Regions from separate parts of the Novosphingobium anseongense genome, predicted to be linked through region 2. Evidence: riboswitches for the same ligand, from Rfam matches in the RefSeq annotation. Region 2 holds a riboswitch; each other region holds the start of a gene.
The links. A riboswitch is a leader RNA that binds a small molecule or an ion and turns the genes downstream of it on or off. The one in region 2 is predicted to bind cobalamin.

Region 1 (3,202 bases), on a different contig from region 2:
TCGATAAGGGCCTGCTGATCGTCAACACCGGCAAGGGCAAGGGCAAGACCACGGCGGCGCTCGGCATGGTCGTGCGCGCGATCGGCCACGGCAAGAAGGTCGGCGTCGTGCAGTTCGTCAAAGGTGCGATGACCACGGGCGAGAAGGCCGTGTTCGACGCCTTCCCGAACCAGGTCGAGTTCAAGCCGATGGGCGAAGGCTTCACCTGGGACACCCAGGACCGCGCGCGCGACATCGCCGTGGCGCGCGAGGCCTGGGACGAGGTCAAGCGCATGATCGCCGATCCGAGCTACGACATGGTCCTGGCCGACGAGCTCAACATCGTCCTGCGCTACGACTACCTGCCTTTGGATGAGGTGCTCGAAGCGGTCACCGCGCGCGCGCCGATGAAGCACGTCATCGTCACGGGCCGCAATGCGCCCGAGGGCCTCGTCGAGATCGCCGATCTCGTCACCGAAATGACCTTGGTCAAGCACCCGTTCCGCGAGCAGAACGTGCGCGCGCAGGCGGGGATCGAGTTCTAGCGCCTGCCGCGGTCGTGCCGGGCGATCTGCTCGGCAATCCCCCGCACCGCGCGGACGTAAGCCGGGCTGCCGCAGACGGTCCAGGCCTGGGGGATCGAGATTCGCGGAATACCGGCGAGCGCCGGGTGGTGAAGCATCTCGGTGCCCTGATCGCGGACAACATCGGTCGCGCTTTCGACGATCAGGAAGTCGGGCCGCGCGGCGACCATCTCCTCGAGGCTGACCTGCGACAGCGCCGGCTTGCCCAGCTTCGTCGCGAGATTGACCAGCCCCGCGCGCGCCATGACCTCGTCGATCAGGGTACCCGTGCCCGTCATGAAACCGCGCCGCTGGTAATAGGCGGCAACGCGGCCACGGCCGAGCCGGGGAATGCCGGCGAGTTCGCGGTCCATCTGCGCGATGAGCACCTCGCCGCGATCGGAATGGCCGACCACCGCCGCCGTGCTGCGGATCGAGGACAGGATCTGGTCGTACTGCTCGGCGGGCTTGAGATCGACCATGCGGTAGTTCTGGTCCTCGAGTACCTTGATCGCGGCGCTGCGCCGCGCGGGCATGCCGACGATCAGATCGGGATCGAGCGCGACGATCTCCTCGGCCGACTTGCTGAGCAGCCGCAAGCCCCGCGCCCGCACCGCTTCGGCCGACATCTCGCGGTCGGTGGCGTTGCGCGTCAGCCCGGCGATCTGGCTGCGATCGGCCAGCCGCAGCACGAGCTGATCGGCGCAGAGATTGAGCGAGACGATGCGCTGCGGCGGCCGGGCCAGTGCCGGGCGAACCTTCCCCGTCGCGAGCACGCCACCCGCCATGGCGGCGAGGGCGATCGGCAGGATCAGGGTGCGGAGGACCAGACGCATCCGGCGGGACATAGCCGAGCCCGCGCCGGCGGCAAGCGCCGTCATTGACGCAATGCAGCGATGTGCCTAACGCCGCCCCTGCGACAGGTTCACCCGCAAGGGTGATGAAAAGGGAACGGGGTTCGAGACCCCGGCTGCCCCTGCAACTGTGAGCGGCGAGCCATCGCGCCATAGGCCATTGCGATCCTCGGATCGCGAGAAGGCGGCGCGAACCGGCAGTGACCCGCAAGCCAGGAGACCTGCCCGTCGCGGTCGTCCTTCGCGCGGACAGGGTGTGCCGAGCGGACGGGGGTGAACCCGAGCGACGACAAGTCCAGCCACGCATGCGTGGGGGAGATTTGGTCGTGCGCGTACTGAAATATCTCGTTTCCGTTGCCTTTCTGGCACTGCCGCTCGCGGCCCAGGCCGACGAACTGCAGGAAGCCCCCGCCCCCGACGCGGCCGCCCCGGTCCCGTCCTCTTCCGACACGATTCTCGTCACCGCGACGCGGCTCGCGATCCCGGTCGATCAGGTTCCCGCCTCGCTGACCGTGCTCGACAAGCCGGCGATCGACCGTGCCCAGGACATCGGCGTCACCGAACTGCTGCTGCGCACGCCGGGCATCAGCATTTCACGCAACGGCGGCTACGGCACCACGACCGCGCTGCGCATCCGCGGCGCGGAGAGCGAGCAGACCGTCGTCGTGATCGACGGGGTCAAGCTCAACGATCCCTCGGCCAGCAGTGGCGGTTACAACTTCGCAAACCTGCTCGCCGGCGACGCCTCGCGGATCGAGGTCCTGCGCGGGCCGCAATCGATCCTCTGGGGCAGCCAGGCGATCGGTGGCGTGGTCAACGTCGTGACGGCCCTGCCCGCAAAGACGCTCGAAGGCAGCTTCGACGTCGAGGCCGGCTCGCACGAGACCGTCAGCGCGCGCGCCGCGATCGGCGGCAAGACCGGCCCGCTGGCCTGGCGCCTCGGCGGCCAGGCCTTCACCACCGACGGCATTAGCGCGCTCGCCCCGGCCTTCGGCGGCAAGGAGGCGGACGGCTATATCAACCGCAACGTCAGCGGCCGCGCCGTGATCGAACTCGCACCGGGGATCTCGGCCGACCTGCGCGGCTATTACGCCTCGTCGCAGACCGAGATCGACGCATCCACCGCCGACAGCCTCGAATATTCGCTGAACCGCGAATTCGTAGGGTATGCCGGGATCAACCTGGACCTGCTCGACGGCCGCTTCCGCAACCGCATCGGCTATACCTATACCGACACCGACCGCGACAACTTCAACCCCACCCGCGCGCGTGCGCAGACCTTCGACGCCGCCGGCCACAACCGCCGCTTGGAGTACCAGGGCGCTTTCGCGATCGCCGAGGGCTGGACCTTGCTCGCCGGCGCCGAGAACGAGCGCTCGCGCTTCCGTTCGGCCTCGCCGCCCGCCGCCCTGGCCACGCCGGTTCCCGCCCCCGTGCGCGGCGGCGCCGACATCACCAGCTTCTACGGCCAACTCAGCGCCCAGCCGATAGGGGGCCTCACCCTGAACGCCGGCCTGCGCCACGACGATCACGATCGCTTCGGCGGCAAGTGGCTCTTCGCCGCGGGCGGCGTGCTGAACTTGCCTACCGGCACGGTTCTGCGCGCGAGCTACGGCGAGGGTTTCAAGGCGCCGACGCTCTACCAGCTGTTCTCCGAATACGGTGTCGCGAGCCTCGCGCCCGAGCGGGCAAAGGGCTGGGAGGCCGGCGCCGAACAGCACCTGTTCGACGACAAGCTGGTCTTCGGCGCGACCTGGTTTCAGCGCAAGACGCGCGATCAGATCATCTTCAACTCCTGCGCCGCCA
Region 2 (3,202 bases):
GGCGATCGCGGCGAAGGCAATGCCCTTCTCGCGCGCGACGAGCGCGATCTCGTCGATGCCGTAGGGCCAGTAGGACTTGCCGCCGAGCAGGATCACGCAGACGAATTTCGCCTTGGCGACGACCTTCTCGACATAGAGATCGACCGAATAGGGATGCTTGAGCTGGAGCAGGTTCGCCAGCCGAACCGACGGCGCGCCATCCGGCAACAGCGCGGCGGCACCGGCGAAGCAGGCGAGTTCGCTGTCGGCCACGGTCAACACGACGATGTCGCCCGGCGCCTGATCGAGATCGATCGCCTCGTCGCCGTTCGAGACGGTGCCGGGGGTGGCGGAGAGCAGGTGCATTACGGCAAGATCCTCCCCTGAAAGGGGAGGTGGCGCGCGCGTAGCGCGTGACGGAGGGGTGTCCCGCTATCGAGGGGGCGACACCCCTCCACCACGCGCTGCGCGCGCGGTCCCCCTCCCCTTCCAGGGGAGGATCGGGACTGCTCCATCATAGCCCTCAGCCCACCACGCCGCGCAACCCCGCCTCGATCGCCGCCTGGTCGAGCCCCTTCTGGCCGATCACGACGAGCCCCGTCTTGCGCGCCTCGCCCGGCTTCCAGGCGCGGTCGAAGAAGTGCTGCACGCGCGGGCCAACCGCCTGTATCACCAGCCGGCTCGGCTTGCCCGCGACCGCGACCATGCCCTTGATCCGCAGCACGTCGTGCGCGGCGATGACCTCGCCCAGCTTGCTCACCAGCGCGTCGACATCGGCCACTTCGCCGCCGTTCAGCACGAAGCTGTCGAAGTCGTCGTGGTCGTGCTCCTCGGCGCCGTCCATGTGCGACTTGCGGCTGTCGAGATCGTCCTCGGCGGCGGCGGTGATGCCGAGCAGCGCGGCGATGTCGACCGCGCCGTGGTTCGCGTTGACGATACCGACGCCGGGGCGCGTCTCGGCCTCGACCTGCTGGCGCACCGCGGCCAAGGTCGCGGCATCGACGAGGTCGGTCTTGTTGAGCACGACCATGTCGGCGCAGGCGAGCTGTTCCTCGAACAGCTCCTCGAGCGGGCTGTCGTGATCGAGATTGGGATCGGCCGCGCGGGCTGCGGCCAGCGCCGCCTCGTCATGCGCGAAGCGGCCCGCGGCCACGGCATCGGCATCGATCAGCGCAACCACGCCGTCGACCGTCGCGCGGGTGCGGATGTCGGGCCACTGGAAGGCCTTGACCAGCGGCTTGGGCAGCGCGAGGCCGGAGGTCTCGATGATGATGTGCTCGGGCGGGTTCTCGCGGTCGAGCAGCTTCTGCATGGTCGGCAGGAAATCGTCGGCCACGGTGCAGCAGATGCAGCCGTTGGCCAGTTCGACGATGTCGTCCTCGGGGCAGGCTTCGTCGTTGCAGCCCTTGACCAGCTCGCCGTCGACGCCGACGTCGCCGAACTCGTTGATGATCAGCGCCAGCCGCTTGCCCTTGGCGTTCTGCAGCAGGTGGCGGATCAGAGTGGTCTTCCCCGCGCCGAGGAAACCCGTGATGACTGTGGTCGGCACCTTGCTCATGCGCATTCTCCTCGTCGCGGACCGCACACGCGGCCCGTCCGCGCGCACCGGCCCTGGTGCGCCGCTCAGACGGAGAAATACCGTGCCATGGCCAGTCCCTGGACCGCGGCAAGAGCGACCGGTGCGCCGGCAGGTCTCCTGGCTCGCGGGTCGTCACGCGATGCACGAGCCTTCCCGGACCGTGCTCGGTCCAGTGGCCGCTTCCCGGAAACCGGGAAGCCAGTGCAGCGCGCTATCCGCTTACAGTTGCAGGGACAGCCTGGGTTTTGAGCGGCGAACGCCCGCACCCCGTTCCCGATTAAGCCCCTCGCGGGGCACCGGCGCGATCTGCGGGCGCTCTAGAGCGGCGGCGGTGGCAGCGCAAGCATTCCTCCCCCGCCGGGGGGAGGGACTAGGACCCTAGCCCCGCTTGGGCCCGCGCGGGACCTCGCGGAAGGCGACGCCCTTGTCGCCCGAGGCCTCGCGCGGCATGCCGAGCACGCGCTCGGCGATGACGTTGCGCGAGATCTCGGTGGTGCCGCCGCCGATGCACGAGACCTGACGCATCAGGAACTCCATGCCCTGCACGCCGACGCCGTCGCTCTCTTCCTCGGTCCAGCCGGCCGCACCGGCGCCGGCGAGATCGAAGGCGATCGTGCGCTGGCGGACATTGGCCATGCCGCGGAACAGCCGCGCGACCGAGGACATGTCGGTGTTGCCCTTGCCCGCTGCCGCGCCCGAGGCGAGCCGGCGCTGCAGCTCGTTCGCGACGAGGCCGAGCGCGCGCGATTCGCCGATCAGCTCCTGCGCGGCGGGATCTTCGAGACGCCCCGCCTGGCGCGCGATTCCCACGGGCGTCACCTCGCTGCGGCCGTGCGACAGGCCCACGGGCTGCGTCACATAGGGCGAGTTGTGACCCATGCGCTCGTGGAACATCCAGCGCTGGCCGACGGTCCAGCCGCCGTCGATCTCGCCGACGCGATCGCTGTCGGGGATGCGGACGTCGGTCATGAACTCCTCGCAGGCCTCGCTCTCGCCGTTGAGGCGCTCGATCCGGCGGATCTCGACCCCCGGCTGCTGCAGCCGCATGAGGAACACGGTGAGCCCCTGGTGCTTGGGCACGTTCCAGTTGGTGCGTGCAAGGACGATTCCCCAGTCGTGCCACCAGGCGCGCGAGGTCCAGACCTTGGCGCCGTTGAGGATCCAGTCGTCGCCATCACGCACGGCCGAGGTCGTCGCGCCGGCAACGTCGGAACCGCCGCCGGGCTCGGACAGCATCTGCGCCCAGAACTCGTCGCCCTTGAGGATCGCGGGGATATGCGCGGCCTTCTGCTCGGGCGTGCCGAACTCCATGATGACGGTCGCGCAAGGCGTGAAGGTCGGCACGGTGAAGCGCGAGGGGTATTCGTGGCCCGCGAGTTCCTCGTTGAAGGCACGGTTGTGCTCGGGGGTTAGACCCTGGCCGCCGTATTCCTTGGGAAAACAGAGCCCCGCGAAGCCGGCGTCGTAGAGCTTGCGCTGCAAGGCGCGGTCACGCGCCACGGCGACGAGTTCCTCTTCGTCGTCGGCACAGTCCTGGGTCAGGTCGAAAGGCTGGATCGGGCCGAGATTGGCCTTGATCCAGGCGCGCGCGCGCAGGCGGAAGTCTTCGACGCTTTCGCCAATGGCATTGTTGCCCTCGCTCAT
Region 3 (3,202 bases), on a different contig from region 2:
CAGTCGCGTGGCGTTGTTGCCCGAATTGCTGACGTTCTTGTAGCTGATGTGGTTGACGTCGAAGCCCACGACGACCTGGTTCTCGACCGTGCCGAAGCTCTGCTTGAGATTGGCGGTGGTCCGGTTCCCGGTCTGCTTCTGGATATGGTAGAGTTCGAGGAAGCTCGACTGGCGGATCTGCGCCGGGCTCGTCGCCGTCGCCGCGACCCAGGTCACGTTCTCGGCGTTCTGCCAGTATTTGTTGGCCCAGAGGTGATAGAAGGTGCTGCGGATCGTCAGCGCTTCGGACGGTGTCCACTCGATCTTGCCCTGGCTCCAGTTGTCGCGGAAGCGCAGCACGGCATCGGTTACGTTGTAGTTGTTTTTGCGGATCGACGTGTCGAGCGCGCCGTTGACCAGCGGCACACCGAACCAGGTGCGCGGCTTCTGCGTGCTGAAGTCGTGCGACAGCGTGATGCTGAGATCGCTCGCGGGCTTGAACCGGATCGCGCCCGACAGCGCGAGTGCGCTGTTCTCGCCGCGCGCCATCCAGCCGTCGGAACGGCGATAGCTGGCGTCGACGCGGAAGCCGACGCTATCGTTGATCGGCCCGCCGGCACCGGCCGCCACGTTGAACGTGTCGAACGAGGCGGCACCGGCGCGGCCGGCCACTTCGAGCGTGTCGCCAGGCTGCCGCCGCACGACGTTGACCGCGCCGCCGATCGCGCCTTCGCCATAGAGCACCGAGGCCGGCCCGCGCAGGATCTCGACGCTTTGGGCCATCCATGGATCGGCCGGGAAGGTCAGCGTGTTGTTGTACATGCGCATGCCGTCGTAGAGCGTCATCACCGAGTTCTGGCCGGTGAAGCCGCGCGACGAGAGGCCGAAGCCGAACACGCCCGAGGTGTTGACGATGCCCGTCGCGCGGGCCGCGGCATCCTGGATGGTCAGGTCGCCGCGCAGGCGGATCGCATTGCCGTCGAGCGTCTCGACGCTGGCCGGCGTTTCGAGCGGCGTGAGATTGAGGCGGCTGGCGCCTTCGGTCTTAACGTTGAGGCGAAGCTGGTCGACCGTGCCGACGACGACGATCGTTTCGCCTTCGGCGGCAGTGGCATCGGCTTCGCCGGCATGGGCCAGCGCAGGCGCGCAGAGAGAGAAGGCCGCGAAAGCAGCCGGTGCAAAAGTCTTCATGATACTCCCCCGTCGGCGTCTCACGACACTGGGCAGGGGCTTGCCGTTCATGAACGGTCGGCAGCGTGCACCGGCCGGACGCCCGGGGGCAACCGGCACACGAAACCGATGCAGCCCCAGCCGCTCGTTCGTCGCTCAGACGGAGTACACCGTGCCGCGGCCATCCCCTGGACCAAGGCAAGAGCGACCAGACGCCGGCAGGTCTCCTGGCTCGCGGGTCATAGCTTGATGCACGACCTTCCCAGGCCTCGCATGATTTAGCGTCCGGCCCAGTGGTTGGCGGCTCGGGATCCTACCCGTCCGCACATGTGCATCGCGCTCGCCGCTTACAGTTGCAGGGACAGCCTCGGATTCGGAAACGCAGGATCGCTCCGGCCTTCCTCACCGCGTTCCCGTTTTAAGCCTCTTGCGAGGCACCGGCGCGATCATGCGTCCGCAATCTTTGGGATCGCGAACGGCGCGGCTGATACAATGGAGATGGGCAAATCACAAGCGCCCGACGAGCGCACTGACGATGTCGCTGCGGAAAGCCGAATCTGCGGATATATGGTGCACCCGACAGGATTCGAACCTGTGGCCTCTGCCTTCGGAGGGCAGCGCTCTATCCAGCTGAGCTACGGGTGCGGGCCGCGTGCGACTAGCAGAGGGCGGCGCACATTGCCAAGCGCAATGTCGTCTATTCCGATCAGGCTGTCGCGGGATCGGCGAGTGGGGCGTCGTGGGGCGCGTCCTCGGCATCGAGATCGGGGTAGGGGCCCAGCATCAGGAACAGCAGCATCGTGCCCAGACAGGCGGGAATCTGAGCCCAGAGTACGATGTCGTAGCTCTTGGTCACGTCGTAGATGTGGTTGGCCAGCACCGGGGCGATGCCGTTGCCGAACAGCATCAGCCCGTTCATCGTACCGAACAGCGCGCCGAAGGCACGGAGCCCGAAATGCCGTGCCGCGAGATAGGCGCAGCAGTCGACCTCGGTGCCGACCGCGAGGCCGAGGATCAGGCAGGCGATCGCGGCGACGCCGGGGCCGGGGAAGGCGAGCAGCAGCAGCACGGTGACCACCGGCATGGCGACGCTCGCGGCGGCGACCTTGGCGGCGTCGAACCGGTCGAGCAGAAAGCCGCCGACGATCCGCCCGGTGATCGAGCCCAGGCCGAGCAATCCGGCGATGCCCGCGGCGCCGGCGGGGGTCAGATCGCGGGCGATCAGCACGGGGACGAGGTTGGTGGTCAGCGCGCAGATCGTCACCGAGAACAGCAAGGTCGCGCCGGCGAGCTTGAGGAACCGCGGCTGGGTGAAGCCTTCGCGCGCCGAGACGCCCTGAACCTGGCGCGGGGTTTCGGCTGCGGCGCCGGCCTTGCCGCCCTCGGCGGGCATGCGGAACAGCAGCCAGGTCACGGGGAAGGTGAGCGCCGCGCCGATCACGCCGAGGCCGACATAGGCCTGGCGCCAACCATAGTGTTCGACCAGCCAATTGGTCAGTGTCGGCACGAAAGCGGCGGCCACGCCCGTGCCGCACAGCGCGATGGCGAGCGCGATTCCGCGGTTCCGGTCGAAATAGCCGTTGATCGCCTTGGTCCAGACCGTCGGCAGGATCAGCATGTTGCCCGCGCCGAGCAGGATCCACAGCAGCCACCAAGATTCGATGCTGGTCGCCTGCGACAGCGAGGCCAGGCCGAAGGCGAAGACGAGAATGCCTGCGAGCGCGATGCGGCGCGGACCGACCTTGTCGATCGCGAGGCCGACCAGCGGCGCCGCGACCAGCGCGATCGTCGAGATGATCATCAGCCCCATCGAGGTCTGTGCGCGCGACCAGCCCATCTCGCGTTCGAGCACCGGGATCATCACCCCCAGCGAATAGCCGTGGGTCGAGCAGAGCATGATGCCGATCATGCAGGGCGGCAGGATCCGCCAGTTCTGCCGCAGCTCACCGAAGCCCGGCCGCCCGCCGTCGATCGCCATCACTCTCTCCAATTCGTATTTTCGCGGCCAATTGACCGTGCTTTGGCAGCGCGCGCAAGAGCAAGGCAGGGGCTT

Region 1: linked by a shared signal. The riboswitch ahead of WG901_RS00195 (TonB-dependent receptor plug domain-containing protein) and the one ahead of cobW (cobalamin biosynthesis protein CobW) in region 2 are both predicted to bind cobalamin.
Region 3: linked by a shared signal. The riboswitch ahead of WG901_RS09535 (TonB-dependent receptor) and the one ahead of cobW (cobalamin biosynthesis protein CobW) in region 2 are both predicted to bind cobalamin.

What each region holds. Positions count from the first base shown of each region.
Region 1 is NZ_JBBHJZ010000001.1:39,902-43,103, reverse strand. It holds gene cobO (cob(I)yrinic acid a,c-diamide adenosyltransferase) at 1-524, shown strand, start outside; gene WG901_RS00200 (ABC transporter substrate-binding protein) at 521-1,378, opposite strand; cobalamin riboswitch at 1,447-1,639, shown strand; gene WG901_RS00195 (TonB-dependent receptor plug domain-containing protein) at 1,723-3,202, shown strand, end outside.
Region 2 is NZ_JBBHJZ010000003.1:230,602-233,803, reverse strand. It holds gene cobN (cobaltochelatase subunit CobN) at 1-345, opposite strand, end outside; gene cobW (cobalamin biosynthesis protein CobW) at 503-1,537, opposite strand; cobalamin riboswitch at 1,649-1,869, opposite strand; gene WG901_RS15100 (acyl-CoA dehydrogenase family protein) at 1,937-3,202, opposite strand; gene WG901_RS15095 (acyl-CoA dehydrogenase family protein) at 3,199-3,202, opposite strand, start outside.
Region 3 is NZ_JBBHJZ010000002.1:173,519-176,720, reverse strand. It holds gene WG901_RS09535 (TonB-dependent receptor) at 1-1,170, opposite strand, end outside; cobalamin riboswitch at 1,350-1,606, opposite strand; tRNA gene WG901_RS09530 (tRNA-Arg) at 1,718-1,794, opposite strand; gene WG901_RS09525 (MFS transporter) at 1,856-3,127, opposite strand.